Regions from separate parts of the Azospirillum argentinense genome, predicted to be linked through region 3. Evidence: riboswitches for the same ligand, from Rfam matches in the RefSeq annotation. Region 3 holds a riboswitch; each other region holds the start of a gene.
The links. Region 3 has a riboswitch for cobalamin ahead of ABAZ39_RS14840 (TonB-dependent receptor plug domain-containing protein). Riboswitches for the same ligand answer to the same signal wherever they lie in the genome.
Positions count from the first base shown of each region.

Region 1: it holds a riboswitch for cobalamin, as region 3 does, so the genes downstream of both, ABAZ39_RS15860 (hypothetical protein) here and ABAZ39_RS14840 (TonB-dependent receptor plug domain-containing protein) in region 3, are expected to answer to the same signal.
Region 2: it holds a riboswitch for cobalamin, as region 3 does, so the genes downstream of both, cobW (cobalamin biosynthesis protein CobW) here and ABAZ39_RS14840 (TonB-dependent receptor plug domain-containing protein) in region 3, are expected to answer to the same signal.
Region 4: it holds a riboswitch for cobalamin, as region 3 does, so the genes downstream of both, ABAZ39_RS15840 (dihydroneopterin aldolase) here and ABAZ39_RS14840 (TonB-dependent receptor plug domain-containing protein) in region 3, are expected to answer to the same signal.

Region 1 is NZ_CP007794.1:358,601-363,447, reverse strand. Features, by position in the region: gene metE (5-methyltetrahydropteroyltriglutamate--homocysteine S-methyltransferase) at 1-1,103, opposite strand, end outside; gene ABAZ39_RS15865 (LysR family transcriptional regulator) at 1,200-2,129, shown strand; gene ABAZ39_RS15860 (hypothetical protein) at 2,151-2,537, opposite strand; cobalamin riboswitch at 2,642-2,892, opposite strand; gene ABAZ39_RS15855 (methylmalonyl-CoA mutase family protein) at 3,068-4,847, shown strand, end outside.
Region 2 is NZ_CP007794.1:1,160,331-1,165,177, forward strand. Features, by position in the region: gene ABAZ39_RS19425 (ABC transporter substrate-binding protein) at 1-582, opposite strand, end outside; gene ABAZ39_RS19430 (ABC transporter ATP-binding protein) at 641-1,363, opposite strand; gene ABAZ39_RS19435 (ABC transporter ATP-binding protein) at 1,356-2,120, opposite strand; cobalamin riboswitch at 2,411-2,626, shown strand; gene cobW (cobalamin biosynthesis protein CobW) at 2,666-3,739, shown strand; gene cobN (cobaltochelatase subunit CobN) at 3,896-4,847, shown strand, end outside.
Region 3 is NZ_CP007794.1:136,297-141,143, forward strand. Features, by position in the region: gene ptsP (phosphoenolpyruvate--protein phosphotransferase) at 1-351, shown strand, start outside; gene ABAZ39_RS14830 (TerC family protein) at 418-1,464, opposite strand; gene ABAZ39_RS14835 (Aq_678 family protein) at 2,124-2,582, shown strand; cobalamin riboswitch at 2,637-2,855, shown strand; gene ABAZ39_RS14840 (TonB-dependent receptor plug domain-containing protein) at 2,972-4,847, shown strand, end outside.
Region 4 is NZ_CP007794.1:352,967-357,813, reverse strand. Features, by position in the region: gene scpA (methylmalonyl-CoA mutase) at 1-1,683, shown strand, start outside; gene metF (methylenetetrahydrofolate reductase [NAD(P)H]) at 1,702-2,583, opposite strand; gene ABAZ39_RS15840 (dihydroneopterin aldolase) at 2,583-2,981, opposite strand; cobalamin riboswitch at 3,288-3,512, opposite strand; gene ABAZ39_RS15835 (acyl-CoA thioesterase) at 3,707-4,078, opposite strand; partial or broken gene ABAZ39_RS37830 (Kelch repeat-containing protein) at 4,343-4,847, shown strand, end outside.

The DNA.
Region 1 (4,847 bases), 220 kb from region 3:
ACCCGGATCTCCTCCAGCTTCTGCACCGCAAAGGCCAGCCATGAGCGGACCTCCTCATCCAGCTTGCGCTCGCCGGCGAGGTCGACCGGCACGTGCAGCAGCGAGCAGGACGGTGCGATCCACAGCCGCTCACCGAGCCTCTCGGCCACCGGCTCCAGCCAGTCGAGCGTTGCGTGTAGGTCGGTCTTCCAGATGTTCCGGCCGTTGACGACGCCCAGCGACACGACGCGGTCGGTCGGGAGGGCCTGGATCAGGGCATCGACCTCGTCGCGGGCGTTGATGGCGTCGAGATGGAGGCCCTGCACCGGTAGGGAGCAGACCAGTGGCAAATTCTCCTGGAGCTGGCCGAAATAGGTCGCCAGCAGCAGCTTGACCGCGCCGGTACCGAGATCCCGATAGGCCTGGGTGAAGGCGTCCCGCCACGCCGCTTCCAGCTCGGTCACCAGGATGGGTTCGTCGATCTGCACCCACTCGACGCCCTGATCGGCCAGGGCCTGCAGCAGTTCGGCGTAGACGGGCAGCAGGCGGGGCAGCAGAGCCAGCTTGTCCGAACCGTCCTTGGCCTTGCCCAGCGCGAGGTAGGTGACCGGGCCGATGATCACCGGCTTGGCCTTGACACCCTGCTCCTTGGCTTCAGCGAGTTGCTGCAGCAGACGGGAGGCGTCGAGGTTGAACTGGGTTTCGGCGTCGAACTCGGGGACGATGTAGTGGTAGTTGGTGTCGAACCACTTGGTCATCTCGCCGGCAGCGACGCCACTGCAGCATCCGCCGTGCTCTTCGGCACTATGGGCGGCGGTCTCGGCCGAACGGCCGCGCGCCACGCGGAAGTAATTGTCCAGGGCATCGCCATGGAAGCCCTTCACGCGCTCCGGCAGGTTGCCGAGCGTGAAGCTCATGTCGAGCACCTGATCGTAGAAGGCGAAATCGCCCACGGGAACGAGGTCGAGCGCGCCCTGGTCCCGCCAGTGGCGCTTGCGGAGGTCAGCGCCGACGCGGACCAGCTCGTCGCGGGAGGACGCCCCCTTCCAATAAGCCTCCAAGGCGAACTTCAACTCGCGCTTGGCGCCGATGCGGGGGAATCCGAGGGTGTGGGTCATTGCCATGGGGGGCGCCTTGAAAAGAGGGATCGGCGCGGACCATACGGAGTTCAGAACATGAATGAAAAATGGTATGATTTTATCGTTCGATAAATTTCATTCATGGATGAGGTGGACGGTATGGCGATCCTGGAGCGCATCCATCTCTCGATCATCCGCGAGGTTGATCGTCACGGCTCGCTGACGGCGGCGGCCAGCCATTTGAACCTGACCCAACCGGCGCTGAGCCACGCCATCCGCAAGCTGGAAGAGCAGCTCGGCGTGGATGTGTGGCACCGCGAAGGCCGCCGCTTGCGGCCGACCCAGGCCGGGGAATGGCTGCTGGCGGTCGCCAACCGCTTGCTGCCGCAACTGGCCCATGCTGAAGAACGCCTCCAGCAGTTCGCCCAGGGCGGGCGCGGGACCCTGCGCATCGGGATGGAATGCCATCCCTGCTATCAGTGGCTCCTGAAGATCGTCGCTCCCTACGTCGATGCTTGGCCGAAGGTCGACGTGGACGTCCGGCAGAAGTTTCAGTTCGGCGGCATCGGGGCCCTGTTCGGCCACGACATCGACATGCTGGTGACACCGGATCCGCTGTTCAAGCCCGGACTGTGCTTCGAGCCGGTGTTCGACTACGAACAGGTTCTGGTGGTCGGGCCGGGGCACCGTCTGCGCCATGCCGCCTTCGTCGAACCGCAGCAGATGGCGGACGAAGTCCTGATCACCTACCCGGTGGCGCCCGACCGTCTCGACATCTACACCCAGTTCCTGATGCCGGCCGGGATCAGCCCGAGGCAGCACAAGCCGATCGAGACGACCGACATCATGCTGCTGATGGTGGCCCACGGCCGTGGCGTCGCCGCCCTGCCGCGCTGGCTGGTCGAGGAGTATGGCGCCAAGTTCGACGTGAGCCCGGTGCGCCTGGGCCGGGACGGTGTCGCCAAGCAGATTTTCCTGGGCTTCCGCGAGGCGGACGCCGACATCGGCTATCTGCGGGGTTTCATCGATCTGGCGCTTGCCCATCGCGACGGTGGAACCGCCCAGTTGTAGCGGCAGGCGAAGCCGCGCCGGTCAGCCACCCATCCGCAAGCTGCCGATGGCGTTGCGCAGGCCGAGCGCAATGGTGCGGCGCTCGTCCGCATCCCCGCCCGGCGCCAGCCAATGGTCGATGCCGCCGTCCTGGTGCAGCACGAATTCGGCGACGCAGCGGTTCGCCGGTTGGCCGGCTTCCGCATGCGCCTGCTCGACCAGGGCGCGGGCGATCTCCCGCAGGGTGTCGGCCGCCGCGACCAGCCCGGCGGCGTCCAGCGGCTCCCTGGTTCCCCGCAGGGACCAGCGTCCCTCCGTCGCCGTCAGGACAAAGGGTGCCGACCGGTCGGCGGGGGTCGGCGTCACCGGACGGCGTCGGAACGCCAGACGGATGAGATTGGGTGGAACGGGCGTTGGTTGGACGGACATCGGCGGTGGCACCCCTCGCTCCCAAAGGGCAAGGATGGGACGGACGCCGACGCGGCACGGGAGACCTCCGGCGACGCCGCACCCGCCGGGACACCCCGCCCGACTCGCGTTCGACAGATCCGGCAGGTCTCCTGGCTCACGGGTCGTCGCGGGACCGTCCGGCCTTCCCGGTGCCGTCGTCCCGAACCGGGATGGGCACCAGTGGCGCTGAAACGGCGGACCCACTCTCCGCTCACAGTTGCGGGGGCAGCGCCGGCTTCGCCATCATCCTCGTGGCGAGGCGAACGGTTCACCGGCTTCCCTCTTAGCCCCGGACGCCCTGGGGCGAACGGGGACCGTATCCGGCGGGAACGGTAAGAGGGTGCACCCGGCGGCGTCAAGCGCGAGCGCCACGGCAAGTCCCTTTTGCAAAATTCGCAAGATTGCCCGCAGCCCTTCGCCAAATTTTGCCAATTTCCGCCTGATTCCCACGGGTCGTTCGGCGTATCTTGCAAATGTTCGGAACACGGATGGGAAGGAATCTCGCCAGCATGGACGACCGCCGGGACGATGCCGAGACGATCTTCGCCACCGAATTCCCTCCGGCCACGCGCGAGCAATGGCGGGTTCTCGTCGACAAGGGGCTGAAGGGCGCCCCCTTCGAGAAGCGGTTGGTCACCCGGCTGTACGAAGGCATCGCCGTGCAGCCCCTCTATACGGCGGAAGACTGGCCGGCCGCGGGCGATCCGTCCGGTTTGCCAGGCTTCGCCCCGTTCACCCGCGGCGGCCATGCCGGAGGCGCTGGACCGGACGGCTGGGACATCCTGACCGAACACGACGCCGCCGATCCCAAGGCGGCCAACGCCGCCATCCTGACCGATCTGCTGCGCGGCGCCACCGCCATCCGGCTGCGCCTCGACAGGCCGGACAGCCCCGGCATCGCCATCGACCGGTTGGACGATCTCGACCGCACGCTGGCCAACGTCTATCCGGAGATGGTGCCACTGTCGCTGGAGGCGGGAGGCGACGCAGTGGCCGGCGCGGCGCTGCTCGCCGCCCTGTGGCGCCGCCGCTCGGTGATGCCGGACAAGGCGCGGGGCGCCTTCAACGCCGATCCCATCGGGACTCTGGCCGCGGCCGACGCCCTGCCGGGCAGTCTGGAGGCGGCGCTCGCCGACACGGCGGCCTTGGCCGCCTGGACCGCCCGCAATTTCCCTCACGTCACCGCCGTCGGGGTGGACAGTTCCCCCTGGCACGACGCCGGGGCGACCGAAAGCCAGGACCTCGCCGCCGCCATGGCGACCGGGGTCGCCTATCTGCGCGCCCTGACCGCTGCCGGGCTGGACATCGACACCGCCTGCCGGCAGATCGCCTTCACCCTATCCGTCGGCTGCGACCAATTCCTCTCCATCGCCAAGCTGCGCGCCGCGCGGCGCCTGTGGGGGCGCATCGCCGAGGCGTCGGGCGCCTCGGAGTCGGCCCGCGCCATGCACCTGACCGCCCGCACGGCGCGGCGCATCATGGCGCGGCGCGATCCCTGGGTGAACATGCTGCGCACCACGGTGGCCGGCTTCGCCGCCGGGGTCGGCGGGGCCGACGCGGTGGCGGTGCTGCCCTTCGACGCGGCGCTGGGCGAATCCGACGACTTCGCCCGCCGCATCGCCCGCAACAGCCAGATCCTGCTGAAGGAGGAATCCTCGCTGGCCCGCGTCGCCGATCCGGCCGGCGGCTCCTGGTACGTCGAAACGCTGACCGAGCAATTGGCCCAGGCCGCCTGGGCCGAATTCCAGGACATCGAGCGGCGGGGCGGCATCGCCGCCGTGCTGGCCGATGGCAGCCTCGCCCGCACCATCGCCGGGTCCTGGGCGCAACGGGAAGCCAACATCGCCCGCCGCAAGGACCCGCTGACCGGCGTCAGCGAGTTTCCCAACCTCCTTGAGCAGCCGGTCGTCCGCCCATCCCCCGTACCGCGCCACCATGACGACGTCGCCGTGGCACCGGCAGCGGTCGGCTCCGGGTCGCTGGACGATCTCGTGGAGGCTGCCACCGGCGGGGCGACGCGGGCCGGCCTGACGGCGGCCCTGGCGCGGGGAACCCCGGCCCGCGTCGAGCCGCTGCCACGCCACCGCCTGCACGAATCCTTCGAGGCCCTGCGCGACGCCGCCGACCGCCACAAGCTCGCCCATGGGTCCTGGCCGACGGTCTTCCTCGCCAACATCGGGCCGGTCGCCCAGCACACGGCGCGCGCCACCTACGCCAAGAACCTCTTCGAGGCCGGCGGCATCCAGGCGCTCGGCAACAACGGCTTCCCCGACGCCGAATCCATGGCCG
Region 2 (4,847 bases), 880 kb from region 3:
GACCTTGCCGTCGAGCTGCTTGACCATCTTCGAGGTCTCATCCTCCAGCGAGTGGCCGAAGGCGTAGTCCGCGGTGATGAAGTACCAGTTCTTCTTGCCCTGCTCGACCAGCGCGCGGGCGGTGCCGGCGGCCATGGCGTAGTTGTCGTAGGTCCACTGGAAGCCGTAGGGGCTGCAGGACTTGCCGCTGAGGTCGGTCGAGCCCGGACCGGACATCAGGAAGATGCGCTTCTTGTCCTTGGTGATGCCCTGGACGGCCAGCGCGGCGGCGGAGTTCGGCACGTCGGCGATGACGTCCACGTTGCCGGCGTCGATCCACTCGCGCGCCGTGTTGGCGGCGATGTCGGCCTTGTTCTGGTGATCGGCGACGACGATCTCGATCGGCGCGCCGGCGATCTTGCCGCCGAACTCCTCGGCCGCGAGACGGGCGGCGATGGCCGAGCCTTCGCCGGCGAGGTCGGCGTAGATGCCGGACCGGTCGTTCATCACGCCGATCTTGATCACGTTGTTGGAGACCTGGGCGTGCGCGGCCCCGGCGGTCAGCGCCAGCAATGCGGTCCCGCAAAGCAACGTCTTGAGCATTTCGAACTCCCTTCGATTGGCTTTGTTTTGCGTGTTTTCGGCAGAGGGGGTGATTTGGTCAGACACCCAGATAGGTGTGGAGCTTGTCCATGTTCTGGGCGAGCTGGTCGTTGGGGATCATGTCGACGACATGGCCTTCCTCCATCACGTAATGGCGGTCGGCGATGGTCGCGGCGAAGCGGAAATTCTGCTCCACCAGCACGATGGTGAAGCCGCGCTGCTTCAGCTTGCGCACCGCCACCCCGATCTGCTCGATGATGACGGGGGCAAGCCCCTCGGTCGGCTCGTCGAGCAGGATCAGGTCGGCGCCGGTGCGCAGGATGCGCGCGATGGCCAGCATCTGCTGCTCGCCGCCCGACAGGCGCGTGCCCTGGGTGGTGCCGCGGCCCTGCAGGTTCGGGAACAGCTCGTAGATCTGCGGCACCGTCATGCCGCCCGACTTGACCACCGGCGGCAGCATCAGGTTCTCGTCCACGCTGAGCGAGGCGAAGATGCCGCGCTCCTCCGGCACGTAGCCGATGCCGAGGCGGGGAATCTTGTGCTGCGCCATGCCGATCAGCTCCTTGCCCTGGAAGCGGATCGAACCGTTGCGTTTGCCGACGATGCCCATGATCGAGCGCATGGTCGTCGTCTTGCCGGCGCCGTTGCGGCCCAGCAGGGTCACCACCTCGCCCTGGCGCACGTCGATGTTGACGCCGTGCAGCACGTGGCTTTCGCCGTAGAAGGCCTGGAGGTCGCGGATCTCCAGCATGGCCGTTTTCACATTCGCGCCGTCAGGCATGGCCCACCTCACCCGTCCCCATGTAGGCTTCCATGACCTGCGGGTTGCGCGATACGACGTCGTATGCGCCCTCCGCCAGGATCTCGCCGCGGCGGAGCACGGTGATGGTGTCCGACAGGTGGGCGACGACCGACAGGTTGTGCTCCACCATCAGGATGGTGCGGTCGGCGGAGACGCGCTTGATCAGCGCGGCGGTGCCTTCGATGTCCTCGTGGCCCATGCCGGCCAGCGGCTCGTCGAGCAGCATCACCTCCGGGTCGAGCGCCAGCGTGGTGGCGATCTCCAGCGCGCGCTTGCGGCCGTAGGGCAACTCGGCGGCGGTGTGGCCGGCCCAGGGGGTCAGGTTCACCGCCTCGATCAGTTCCTCGGCGCGGTCGTGCAGGTCGTGCAGGCTGGCCTCGGGCTTCCAGAAATGGAAGCTGGTGCCGCGCGGGCGCTGCAGCGCGACGCGGACATTCTCCAGCACGCTGAGGTGCGGGAAGACCGCGGAAATTTGGAACGACCGCACCATGCCGAGCAGCGCCACGTCGGCGGGCTTCATGGCGGTGATGTCGCGCCCCTTGTACAGGATCTGGCCACGCGTCGGCGTCAGGAACTTGGTCAGCAGGTTGAAGACCGTGCTCTTGCCGGCGCCGTTCGGGCCGATCAGCGCGTGGATGGTGCCGCGGCGGACCTGGAGATTCACCTCCTTCACCGCGATGAAGCCCTTGAACTCCTTCGAGAGTCCACGCGCTTCCAGAATGATGTCGTCGGCCATGGGTGCCGTTTTTCCCTCCCTGTTCGTCCGCGTCGTCTGCCGGTCCGCGTTTTTGGTTAGGCTGATATAAGCACAGAACATGCCAACTGCGGAAGATTCGAACAAGCCCTTGAAATCGTTTATTTCCCCCTATGAGACCGTGGGCGTCCCATACCGTCCGGAGTGTCAGCTTTCCAGACAGACTGTACCGATCTTCCGACACACCGACGGCGGCATGGGCGAAGCGCTCCGGGTTCGGCGACACGGTTTCCGGGCGCCAAATGGCCGCTTGCAAATCGGGGGTCCGCCTGCAATTCTGCGCCTCCGACGGTGCCCCGGCCGCCGTGAAGGCGCGGGGATAATAGGGAATGCGGTGCGGACCCGGATGGGGTCCAAGGCCGCGGCTGCCCCCGCAACTGTGTGCGGCGAGTCGGCCTCCGGACATGCCACGGGCCGACAGGCCGGGAAGGCGGGAGGCGCGACGACGACCCGCAAGCCAGGAAACCTGCCGCCGGACCGACACTCATCCAATCCGCCGGGTGTGGCGGAGACAAGGAAGCCAGATCATGACCACCGGCCCGCTGACCGCCGGAAAGACCCCGGCCACCGTCATCACCGGCTTTCTCGGCGCCGGGAAGACGACGCTGATCCGCAGCCTGCTGGAGCAGGCCGGCGGGCGCCGTCTGGCGCTGATCATCAACGAGTTCGGCGACGTCGGCATCGACGGCGAAATCCTGCGCGCCTGCGGCGATCCGACCTGCACCGAGGATGACGTGATCGAGCTGGCGAACGGCTGCCTGTGCTGCACCGTCGCCGACGATTTCGTCCCGGCCATCGAGAAGCTGCTGTCCCGCCCGCAGCCGCCGGAACACATCATCATCGAGACCAGCGGCCTCGCCCTGCCGAAGCCACTCGTCCAGGCCTTCCATTGGCCGGCGATCAAGACCCGGGTGACGGTGGACGGGGTGGTCGCGGTGGTCGACGCCGCCGCCGCCGCGGAGGGCCGCTTCGCCCCCGATCCGGCGGCGCTGGCCGCCCAGGCCGCCGAGGCCGGGCAACTCGACCACGAGACCCCGGTGGAGGAGGTGTTCGAGGACCAGCTCCTCTGCGCCGACCTGATCGTGGTGAACAAGACCGATCTGGTGGATGCCGCCGATCTGGCCAAGGTCGAGGACCTGATCCGCGCCGCCATGGCCGAGGGCGGCATGGCTGAGGGCGGGGCTGGGCGCGAGGCCAAGATCCTGCGCGCCAGCAACGGCAGGGTCGATCCGGTGGTGCTTCTCGGCGTCGGCGCCGGGGCCGAGGACGACCTCGCCAACCGCCCCAGCCACCATGACGAGGAGGAGGGCCACGACCACGACGACTTCACCAGCTTCGTCGTGGAACTCGGCCCGCAACCCGACCCGGCGGCGCTGGCGAAGACGCTGGAGCGGGTCGCCGCCGCCCATGGCGTGCTGCGCCTGAAAGGTTTCATCGACGTGCCGGGCAAGCCGATGCGCCTTCTGGTGCAGGGCGTGGGAACGCGCATCCAGACCCATTTCGACCGCTTCTGGAAGCCCGACGAGCCGCGCCGCAGCCGTCTGGTGGTGATCGGCGAGACGGGCCTGGACCGCGACGCCGTGTCCGCGGCGCTGGGGTGATTTTTAGCCTTCACAACCCTCTCCCCTCTGGGGAGAGGGTGGCCCGCAGGGCCGGTGAGGGGGTTGCGCTTACGCCGGGCGTTCCGCCACGCGCAACCCCCTCACCCTAACCCTCTCCCCAGAGGGGAGAGGGGATTTTCGTAAAGCACTTTCGCCATGCACCTACTCGCCGCCCGCCAGGAAGACCTCGACGCCGGCCCCCAGGCCGTGGATCTGGGGCAGAGCCCGGCGGACCTCGTCGTCCTGTCCTTCTCCGACAGCGATCTGACGGCGCTCGCCGCCTGCTGGAAGCGCCATCGCGACACGTTGCCCACCCTGCGGCTGGCGAATCTCGCGCGGCTGGGGCACCCGCTGTCGGTGGACCTTTACGTCGAGTCCGTGATCCGCAAGGCGAAGCTGGTCGTTCTGCGGCTGCTCGGCGGGGCGGGCTATTGGCGCTACGGGCTGGACCATGTCGCCGCCGCCTGCCGGGAGTCCGGGGTGGCGCTGGCCGTGCTGCCCGGCTGCGCCCAGCCGAACCCCGCCCTGGAGGGCTACGGCACCGTTCCGGCGGAGGCGGCGCAACGGCTGTGGCGTGGATTCACCGAAGGCGGGCCGGACAACATGGCCAACCTGCTGGCCTACGCCGCCACGCTGGCCGGGCAGGACCGCCCTTGGCGCGAACCGGCGCCGGTGCCGCGCTTTGGCGTCTATGAGGGCTGGTCCGGCCACGTCACCGGCCCCTGCGCGCCGGTCGTATTCTACCGCTCCCACCTGCTGGCCGGCGACCTGGAGCCGGTGCACGCGCTGTGCGACGCGCTGGCCGCGCGCGGCCTCGCCCCGCTGCCGCTGTTCGTGGCGAGCCTGAAGGAACCGGACTGCGCCGCCTGGATGCGCGCCACCCTGACCGCCCGCGACGCCGCCGTCGTGATGAACCTGACCGGCTTCTCGGCGGCGCGCGAGGACGGGTCGCCACTGGAAGCCAACGGCACGCCGGTGCTTCAGGCCGTGCTGTCCACCACGCCCGAGGAGGGCTGGCGCGGCTCCGCCCGCGGCATGGGGCCATCCGACCTCGCCATGAACGTTGTGCTGCCGGAGATGGACGGGCGCATCCTGACCCGTGCCATCG
Region 3 (4,847 bases):
ACCCAGTACACGCTGGCCATCGACCGCGGCGACGAACAGGTCGCCTCGCTCTACGACCCGCTGCACCCGGCGGTGCTGCGCCTGATCCAGTTCACCATCGAGGCGGCGCTGCGCGCCCGCATCCCGGTGTCGGTCTGCGGCGAGATCGCCGGCGATTCGCGCTACACCGCGCTGCTGCTCGGGCTCGGCGTGCGCGACCTGTCGATGGTGCCGCCGGCCATCCCCCTGGTGAAGCGGCGCATCCGCAAGCTCGACCTCCAGGAGGCCACCCGCCGCGCCCGCGTCATCATGGACCAGAGCGACAGCGGGCGCATCGCCGCCCTGCTGGACGACTTCAACGCCGTGGGCTGAGTCGGCGGCGCCCTCGACGGAATGAGCCCGATCCACCGGACCGGGCTCATCCTCAGGCAGAATGCGTTACTGGCCCTTGCCGTCCGAGGGCACCGCGGCCGCATCGCCGGAGGAGGCCGCGGTGGAACCGCCGGCACCCTTCGCCGGGCTGCCCGGCACCCACCAGCGGCGGGCCTCGCCGTCCGCGGCTTCCGGAGCCGCATCCGCGCGGGTCTTCAGCATCGAGAAGACGATGGAACCGCCGACCAGGACGGCCGTGATGCCCAGCGCCACCGCCGTCGGCATCTTGTAGATGTCGATCATCAGCATCTTGGCGCCGACCACCACCAGAACCAGCGACAGGCCGTATTTCAGGTAATGGAAGCGGTGGATGATCGAGGCCAGCGCGAAGTAGAGGGCGCGCAGGCCGAGGATCGCGAAGACGTTGGAGGTCCAGACGATGAACGGATCGGTGGTCACCGAGAAGACCGCCGGGATAGAGTCCACGGCGAAGACCAGATCGGTGAACTCGATCAGGATCAGCACGAGGAACAGCGGCGTCATCATCCGCACGCCGTCGCGCATCACGAAGAACTTCTGCCCCTCGTAGCCGTCGGTCATGCGGAAGCGGGAGCGGACGAACTTGACGATCCGGTTGTTCTCCATGTCCGGCTCGTCGTCCACCGACATCAGCATCTTGATGCCGCTGAAGATCAGGAAGGCGCCGAAGATGTAGATGATCCAATGGAATTCCTGAATCAGCGCCGTGCCCGCCACGATCAGCACGCCGCGCATCACCAGCGCGCCCAGGATGCCCCAGAACAGCACCCGGTGCTGGTACTGCGGCGGCACCGCGAAATGCGTGAAGATCAGCGCGATGACGAAGATGTTGTCGACGCTCAGGCTGTATTCGATCAGGTAGCCGGTCAGGAACTCCAGCCCCTTCTGCGACCCTTGGAAATGAAAGACGCCGGCGGCGAAAATCATCGCCAGCGTGGAATAGGCCGCGCAGCGCATCAGCGCCTCGCGGCCGGAGATCACATGGGATTTCTTGGAAAATACACCAAGATCAAAGGCCAAAAGCACGCCAACGAAGACGGCGAAGCCGGCCCACATTAAAACGATCTGATCCATGGAACTGTCCCTTGCTTCATGCACTCCGCTCCCGCAAGCGGAGACGTCGATCGTCACATGAGCAGTCCGACATCACCGATGCGCCACGGCGGGACGCATCGGCCAGAGGGGCCCGGACTGGAATCGTGACCGCAAGGTCTGCGGTCAACGGACAAGCGCGCGCGACGGCTATGCTGCGGCGCGCCAGGATACCCGCCCCCATCGTTGTCCGTGGAGGCGTGGCGGTCGTTCAGGAAGTTGGTTCGCTGCGGTCCATGCCGATGTCTCCCAAAGGCCCGTCGGGGACCGTCGTCCGGCGGTGGACCTTGTGGTGGAGCGGGACCCAGGGGGGAGGATAGGGCCAGCTTCCGCAAGGCCGCGCCAAAGCGACGGCTCTATGGGAAGTCCGACATCACAGCGCCGGGCGACGCTGCCAGAGGGGCCCGGACCTCACCCGTCATGTAGTCAGGCCCCCGCGCGGCGACAAGAGGGGGCGCGTCCTTTCCGGACCATGATCGGCGCGATGGCCGCGGGCATTGATATCACCCGGTTGATCGCTCATGGGTTGCCGGCGTTCCGGTCCGGGAGCCGGCTTTGCGAATTCCGTGTCGCCCATGGATGATTCCGCACCGGTGGGTTGTTCGTAGCGATTGACGGTAATTCACGGCAGGACACCCACAATGATGCGGCGTTCCATTTTGCTCGGCTGCCTGCTGGCGGCCGGATTGGCTGGTTGCGGCCCGCGTTTCGAGACGGTCGCAAGCTATTTTCCACCCGTCAGCGAGGCGGGAAAGCTCTGTGTCGCCCAGTGCAAGCAGGCACAGACGATCTGCCAATCCGCAAAGGAGCTGGCCGTACAGACCTGCCGGGCCGAGGCGACGACCCGCGCCCAGGGCGAATATCAGGCCTATCTCCGTTCCTTGCCCAAGGACGCGGACAAGAAGAAGATCAAGACGTTCAGCGATTTCGACCGGAACCCCAGCTGCTACAGCAACCTCACCTGCTCCTCCGATTACAACGATTGCTACAAATCCTGCGGCGGCCGGATCGAAGCGCAGACCTATTGCGTCGGCAATTGCAAGGAGATGAATCCCCCCATGCCGGATGGGTCCGCGGTCGGGCCGAGAACCACACTCTGACGCCAGTCGGGCGAGGACGGGCGGATTGCGGCTTGACCGGAGCCGTTCCGCCCGCGTAGCTTCGCACCCGACGGTTGCCCGAAAGGGCTGAAAATGGGAACACGGTGCGGACCCAGCGGCGATTTGCCGTGCGAGGGTCCTACGCCGGGGCTGCCCCCGCAACTGTAAGCGGCGAGTCGTCCATCGGAATGCCACTGGGATCGCGATCCTGGGAAGGCGATGGGCCGACGATAACCCGCGAGCCAGGAGACCTGCCGTCAGTCGTGGTCACACGCGAACACGTTCGGGCGGGGTGCACCGAAGGTCGTCGAGCCGGCAGTCCGTTCGCGGAGCGTCCGGTGGGACTTCGTTCGCGGTGACGTGCCACCGGCGTCCCGCCCGAGGTCTCAATGAGTGTCCGCGTTCCCCGCCTTCACCGGACGGCGTCCTTCGCCGCCCTTCTGGGAAGCCTTGCCCTTCCCGTGTCGGCCCTCCCCACGTCGGCCTTCGCCGATTCCACCACCATCACGACGCTTCCGCCGGTCTCGGTGACCGCCAACCGCGTCCCCACCGCCGCCGAGGAAACCGGCAGCGCCCTGACCGTCATCACCCGCGAGGAACTGGAGCAGCGCCAGACCCAGGTGCTGTCCGACGCGCTGCGCGCGGTGCCCGGCGTCGCCGTCAACCGCACCGGCCCTATGGGCACCCTGACCCAGCTCCGCATCCGCGGGTCGGAGGGCAACCAGACGCTCGTCCTGATCGACGGGATCGAGGTGAACGATCCCGCCGCCGGTTCCGAATACGACTTCGCCAACCTGCTGGCCGGCGACGTGGAACGCGTCGAGGTGCTGCGCGGCCCACAGAGCGCGCTTTACGGCTCCGACGCGGTCGGCGGCGTCGTCAACATCGTGACCCGCCGCGGCGCCGGCGCCCCCCGGTTCGGCGCCGCCGTCGAGGGCGGGTCCTTCGGCACCGCCGCCGGGCGGGCCTCCTTCGGCACCGGGACCGACCGTTACGACCTGTTCCTCAGCGGCCAGGGCGTCACCAGCGACGGTGTGTCGGTCGCCGACAAGCGGCTCGGCAACCCGGAGAAGGACGGCTACCGCAACGGCACGCTGACCGGAAACGCCGCCGTCCGCCCGACCGAGCGCAGCGAGATCGCGGTGACCGGCCGCTACACCCGCTTCCGCACCGACACCGACGGCTTCGTCGGCGGGCGCGGCGCCGTCGACGACGGGACCAGCACCGCCGGGGAGCAGTATTTCGGGCGCCTCCAAGGCAAGATCGCCCTTCTCGACGGAAAGTGGGAGCACATCGTCGGCCTGACCCATGGCCGCCAGCAGCGCGACTACCGCGACGACGCCAAGACGGTCACCAGCCGCTACGACGGGCGCAAGACCAAGACCGACTACCAGACCAACCTGACTCTGAACAGCGGCCCCGCCGACCATGTGCTGACCGCCGCCGTGGAGCATGAGGAGGACAAGGCGATCAGCCGCAGCAGCTTCTCCAGCTTCGACCGCTCCATCGGCTCCACCGGGCTGGTGGGCCAGTACAAGCTGGGGCTGTTCGACCGGCTGACCCTGACCGGCAGCGTCCGCCACGACGCGAACGACCTGTTCCGCGACGCCACCACATGGCGCACCACGGCGGCCTATCTGATCGAAGAGAGCGGGACGAAGCTGCGCGCCTCCTACGGCACCGGCGTCAAGAATCCGACCCTGTTCGAGCTGTACGGCTACACCGCCACCTACGCCGGCAACCCGAACCTGAAGCCGGAACGGGCGCGCGGCTGGGACGCCGGCTTCGACCAGGCGCTGTGGGGCACGCGGGCCTCCGTGGACGGCACGTGGTTCGACCAGCGCATCCGCGACCTCATCACCGGCACCGGGCGGACCTCCGTCAACATGCCGGGCGAGTCCCACATCCGCGGCTTCGAGCTTGGCCTGTCGGTGGAGCCAATCGACCGGCTGACCGTCCGCGGCTCCTACACCTGGACCGACGGCGAGGATTCCACGGGGGCGGAGCTGGTGCGCCGGCCCAAGCAGCTCGCCAGCCTGAACGTCAATTACCGCTTCCTGGAGGACCGGGCGAACGCCAACCTCGGCGTCGTCTACAACGGGCGGTCCAGCGACTGGGCCTACGACCCCTTCTACAACCGGCAGGTCGTGAATCTCGCCCCCTACACGCTGGTCAACATGGCCGGGTCCTACGCGCTGTCCGAGGGGGTCGAAGTCTTCGGGCGCGTGGAGAACCTGTTCGACCGCCGGTACCAGGAAGTCTGGA
Region 4 (4,847 bases), 220 kb from region 3:
GCGGTGCTGCCGGTGCTGGCTGGCTACATCGTCGCCGCCGAGGAGCAGGGGGTGACCGCCGACAAGTTGAGCGGCACCATCCAGAACGACATCCTCAAGGAGTTCATGGTCCGCAACACCTACATCTACCCGCCCAAGCCCTCGATGCGGATCATCTCCGACATCTTCGCCTTCACCTCGCAGCACATGCCGAAGTTCAACTCGATCTCAATCTCCGGCTATCACCTGCAGGAGGCGGGGGCGACCGCCGACCTGGAACTGGCCTACACGCTGGCCGACGGCGTGGAGTACGCGCGTGCCGGGCTGGCCGCCGGGCTGACCATCGACCAGTTCGCGCCGCGCCTGTCCTTCTTCTGGGCGATCGGCATGAACTTCTTCATGGAAGTCGCCAAAATGCGCGCCGGCCGCATGCTGTGGGCCAAGCTGATCAAGGAGTTCGCCCCGAAGAGCGACAAGTCGCTGTCGCTGCGCACCCATTCCCAGACCTCGGGCTGGAGCCTGACGGCGCAGGACGTCTTCAACAACGTGACGCGCACCTGCATCGAGGCGATGGCCTCCACGCAGGGCCACACCCAGTCGCTTCACACCAACGCGCTCGACGAGGCCCTGGCGCTGCCGACCGACTTCTCCGCGCGCATCGCCCGCAACACCCAGCTTTTCCTCCAGCAGGAGAGCGGTACCTGCCGGGTGATCGACCCCTGGGGCGGCAGCTATTACGTCGAGCGGCTGACCCGCGAACTGGCCGCCCGCGCCTGGGGCCACATCCGCGAGGTCGAGGAGACCGGCGGCATGGCGAAGGCGATCGAGACCGGCATCCCCAAGATGCGCGTCGAGGAGGCCGCCGCCCGCACCCAGGCCCGCATCGATTCCGGCCGCCAGACCGTCGTCGGCGTCAACAAGTACCGGCTGGAGCAGGAGGAGGCCATCGAGGTGCTGAAGGTGGACAACTCCGCCGTCCGCGCCCAGCAGATCGCCCAGTTCGAACGGCTGCGCGCCGAGCGCGATCCCATCCGCTGCCGCCAGACGCTGGAGGCCTTGACCAACGCGGCGGCCGCCGGCGACGGCAACCTGCTGGCCCTGTCGGTGGACGCCATCCGCGCCCGCGCCACGGTCGGCGAGATCTCCGACGCGCTGGAAAAGGTGTATGGCCGTCACAAGGCCGAGATCCGCACCATCACCGGCATCTACGCCGGCGAGGTGGGGCGGCAGTCCGACGCCATCGCCAGGGTGCGGGCGCTGGTGGCGGAGTTCGCCGAGCGGGATGGCCGCCGCCCGCGCATTATGGTGGCGAAGATGGGCCAGGACGGCCACGACCGCGGCCAGAAAGTGATCGCCACCGCCTTCGCCGACTTGGGCTTCGACGTGGACGTCGGGCCGCTGTTCCAGACGCCGGAGGAGGCCGCGCGGCAGGCGGTGGAGAACGACTGCCACATCGTCGGCGTCAGCTCGCTGGCGGCGGGGCACCTGACGCTGGTGCCGCAACTGAAGGCGGAGCTGGAGCGCCACGGGGCCGGCGACATTCTGATCGTGGTCGGCGGCGTGGTGCCGCCGCAGGATTACGACGCGCTCCACGCCGCCGGCGCCACGGCGATCTTCCCGCCGGGCACCGTCATCAGCGAGGCGGCGGTAGACCTGCTGCGCATCCTCAACGAGCGCCACGGCTACGCGCCGAAGGCGGCGTAGCCGTGGCGCGTGTGGCGATCACGGTACCGGAACCGCGGCCCTTATCCCCAGCATGTGGCAGGTGGCGAGGGTGATGTCGGAACGGTTCAGGGTGTGGAGGTGGAAATCCCGGACGCCCTGAGCCTGAAGGGCCTGACACTGCTCCGCCGCCACCGTCGCGGCGACGAGCCTGCGGGTCTCTGGGTCGTCGTCCAACCCTTCGAAGGTTTCGACCAGCCTGGCCGGCATCGAGGCGCCGCATTTGGCAGCAAATTCCACGGCACGGGCGACGTTGGTGATCGGCAGGATGCCGGGAATCACCGGCACATGGATGCCCGCCGCGGCGCAGCGGTCGAGAAAACGGAAATAGACGTCGTTGTCGAAGAAGAACTGGGTGATGGCACGAGTCGCCCCAGCGTCCACCTTGCGCTTCAGATTGTCCAGGTCGAACTGCGCGCTTGGCGCTTCCGGGTGGGACTCCGGATAGGCGGCGACCGAGATCTCGAAATCAGCGATGCGCCTCATTCCCGTCACCAGATCGGCGGCGTAGGCGTAGCCGCCGGGAGACGGTTCGCAACGCCCGCCGCCGGGCATGTCCGACGGGTCACCGCGCAGCGCCACCAGATGGCGGATGCCGGCATTCCAGTAACTGTGGGCGATGGCGTCGATCTCGTCCCGCGTCGCGCCGATGCAGGTGACATGCGCTGCCGCCGGAAGGCCGGTCTCGTCCTGGATTCGGCAGACGGTGGCGTGGGTGCGTTCGCGGGTCGAACCGCCGGCCCCGTGGGTCACCGACACGAAGCTTGGAGCCAATGGGGCCAGCCGCCGGATCGACTGCCACAGGCCCTGCTCCATCGTCTCCGTCTTCGGCGGAAAGAACTCGAAGCTGATCGACGGCGGTGCGGACAGAGGGGCGGTCATCACTGCTCTCCCGGCGCGGCTTGAGCGGCGGCGTCCCGCCGGTAGGTGATGGTCACCCCGGCCGAATCGATCTGCGGGAGCACGTTGGGCTTCTCGATGGACACCTCGGCCTCGACGACGCGCTGGTCGGCAAGGCAGAGGTCGCCGATGCGGTCCGCCAGGCATTCCAGGAGCTGGGTGTGTGGCCCGTCGGCCAGCTTCTCCAGCGCCAGGACCAACCCTTCGTAGGACAGGACGGTCGCCACGTCGTCGAGGAAACGCGGTCGGCCGCGTTCGACGACCAGCCGCACATCGATGCGCAAGCGCTGACGGCGGCCACGTTCGTGGGCGTAGACCCCGATCTGGAAAGGGGCGACAAAACCCCGGACGGTGATCACATAGGTGCCGCAGCCGGCCAAGACGGTTTCTCCACAAGCGGAAGGGTGATCGAAGGCCGGCAGGCGGCCTCGGCGGCGGCGTTCGCTCCGGCCCGACGGATGTCCAACGCCGCTCTCGGCTCACGTCGCGGCGTGGTCCCATGAACGGGTAACCGAGCCTGCAGAAGACGATCGGCATGGTTCTCCCCTGTCCGGCCAAGCGCTCGGCCAGCGGATCGGTGTCGTGAGAAGGACGTCCGGGAAAGGAAACCCAAGCAGGCGCACGAGAGGGGACCGGCGACAGACGCTGGACACGGCCCACGCGACCACCGGGACACCCCGCCCGAGGACGAACGAACGGTCACGGCAGGTCTCCTGGCTCGCAGGTCGGCACCATTCCGTCCGGCCTTCCCGGTGCCCAACGAGGCACCAGTGGCGCTGAGGCGACGAAATGACTCTCCGCTTACAGTTGCGGGGGCAGCGCCGGACTGGCCATCGGATCTGGCGGCACCGGCTTCCCTCTTAGCTCCCGGCCCCGAGCGGAACCGGCAGAACCATGACGCCGCGATCCAACCGCAACGCCGCAATCCTGTCAAGAGAAACATAAAGACATCTTTATGTTTCTCTGCGCCGAGCGCCACCGTTGTTGCGACGATGGCGGCATCAAGCGCGTCCGGACATCCCGCGGCTGGCTTCGGTCGGAGGCCTCAAGGCTTCACGGTGTCCACCCTCGTCTTTCCCAGTCGTCGCGCCGGGGGCTTTCCGGATCATCCCTGCTGCGTGCCGTGCTGGATGTCTTGGAAGGCCGGGACTGGAACCGGCCGCCCCTGACCGTCGACGGCGACCAGGACGAACCATCCCTCGGCAGCCAGCCGGCGCTCCCCGGTCGCCAAAGTCTCGGCGACGAGGGAGACATGGACGGTCATCGACCGTTTCCCGACCGTGTCGACCCGTCCGACCAAGTCGGCCAGTTGGCCGACCATGACGGGGGTATGGAATGTGATCCGCTCTGAGGAGGCCATCACGACCGCATGGCGGGCGGCGCGGCTGGCGGTGATGAAGGCGGCCTTTCCCATGAGGCTGAGGGCCGTGCCTCCGAACAGCGTGCCGTAATGGTTGGCCTGCTCGGGGAAAATCATCTCAAGGCAGCGGGTTTCCCGTCCGTTTGGAAAGAGAAACTGGCTTTCTGCGGTGGGAGGGATGGTGTTCATGTGTGCATCCGCCTGCAACCACGCGTTCCAAGGTGTCGGACGCGCACGTTATATGGATGGGCGTTCTGGTCGATGGCTAAAACGGCTGAAATCAGGAACGATGATCCTGCAAATCTGCGAACAGTGCAAAGCGGTGGGCCTCCATGGCGAAACCGGGGTCATCACGACAACACAGGCAGAAAGCGAGGTCACATGGATCGCAGGACATTCCTTGGCGCAAGTGCTGGAGCTTTGGCGCTTGGTGCTGTCCGGGTGCCATTGTCACACGCGCAATCGCCCTTGCCGGAGTTGCGGCCCGCCGCAGACCCCTATGCTCGCCTCCAAGGTGGCATGCCGCACCATCTGACGCCGGATCAGGAAGCGCAACGTGTCTTCGACAGTCCAGTTCCGGCCGGCCCGCCGGGTCGTTGGGTCAGCCGCGCCGCGCTTCCGATCCCACGCAGCGAAATGGCCTGGGCCACCGTCAGTGCGGAACGGATGCATGTCGTGGGCGGCTATGGCGAAGGTGCCGTCAATCGGGCCTACCACCACATCTATACCCCGGTGGCCGACCTCTGGTATGAGGGCGCTGCCTTGCCGCGTGGCGCCAACCATGTCGCGGTCGCCGCAGAAGCTGGCCGCGTCTACGCGCTTGGCGGGTTCATCGAGCAAAACCGGCGGTCCGATACGAACGCCTACGCCTACGATGTGGCCACCA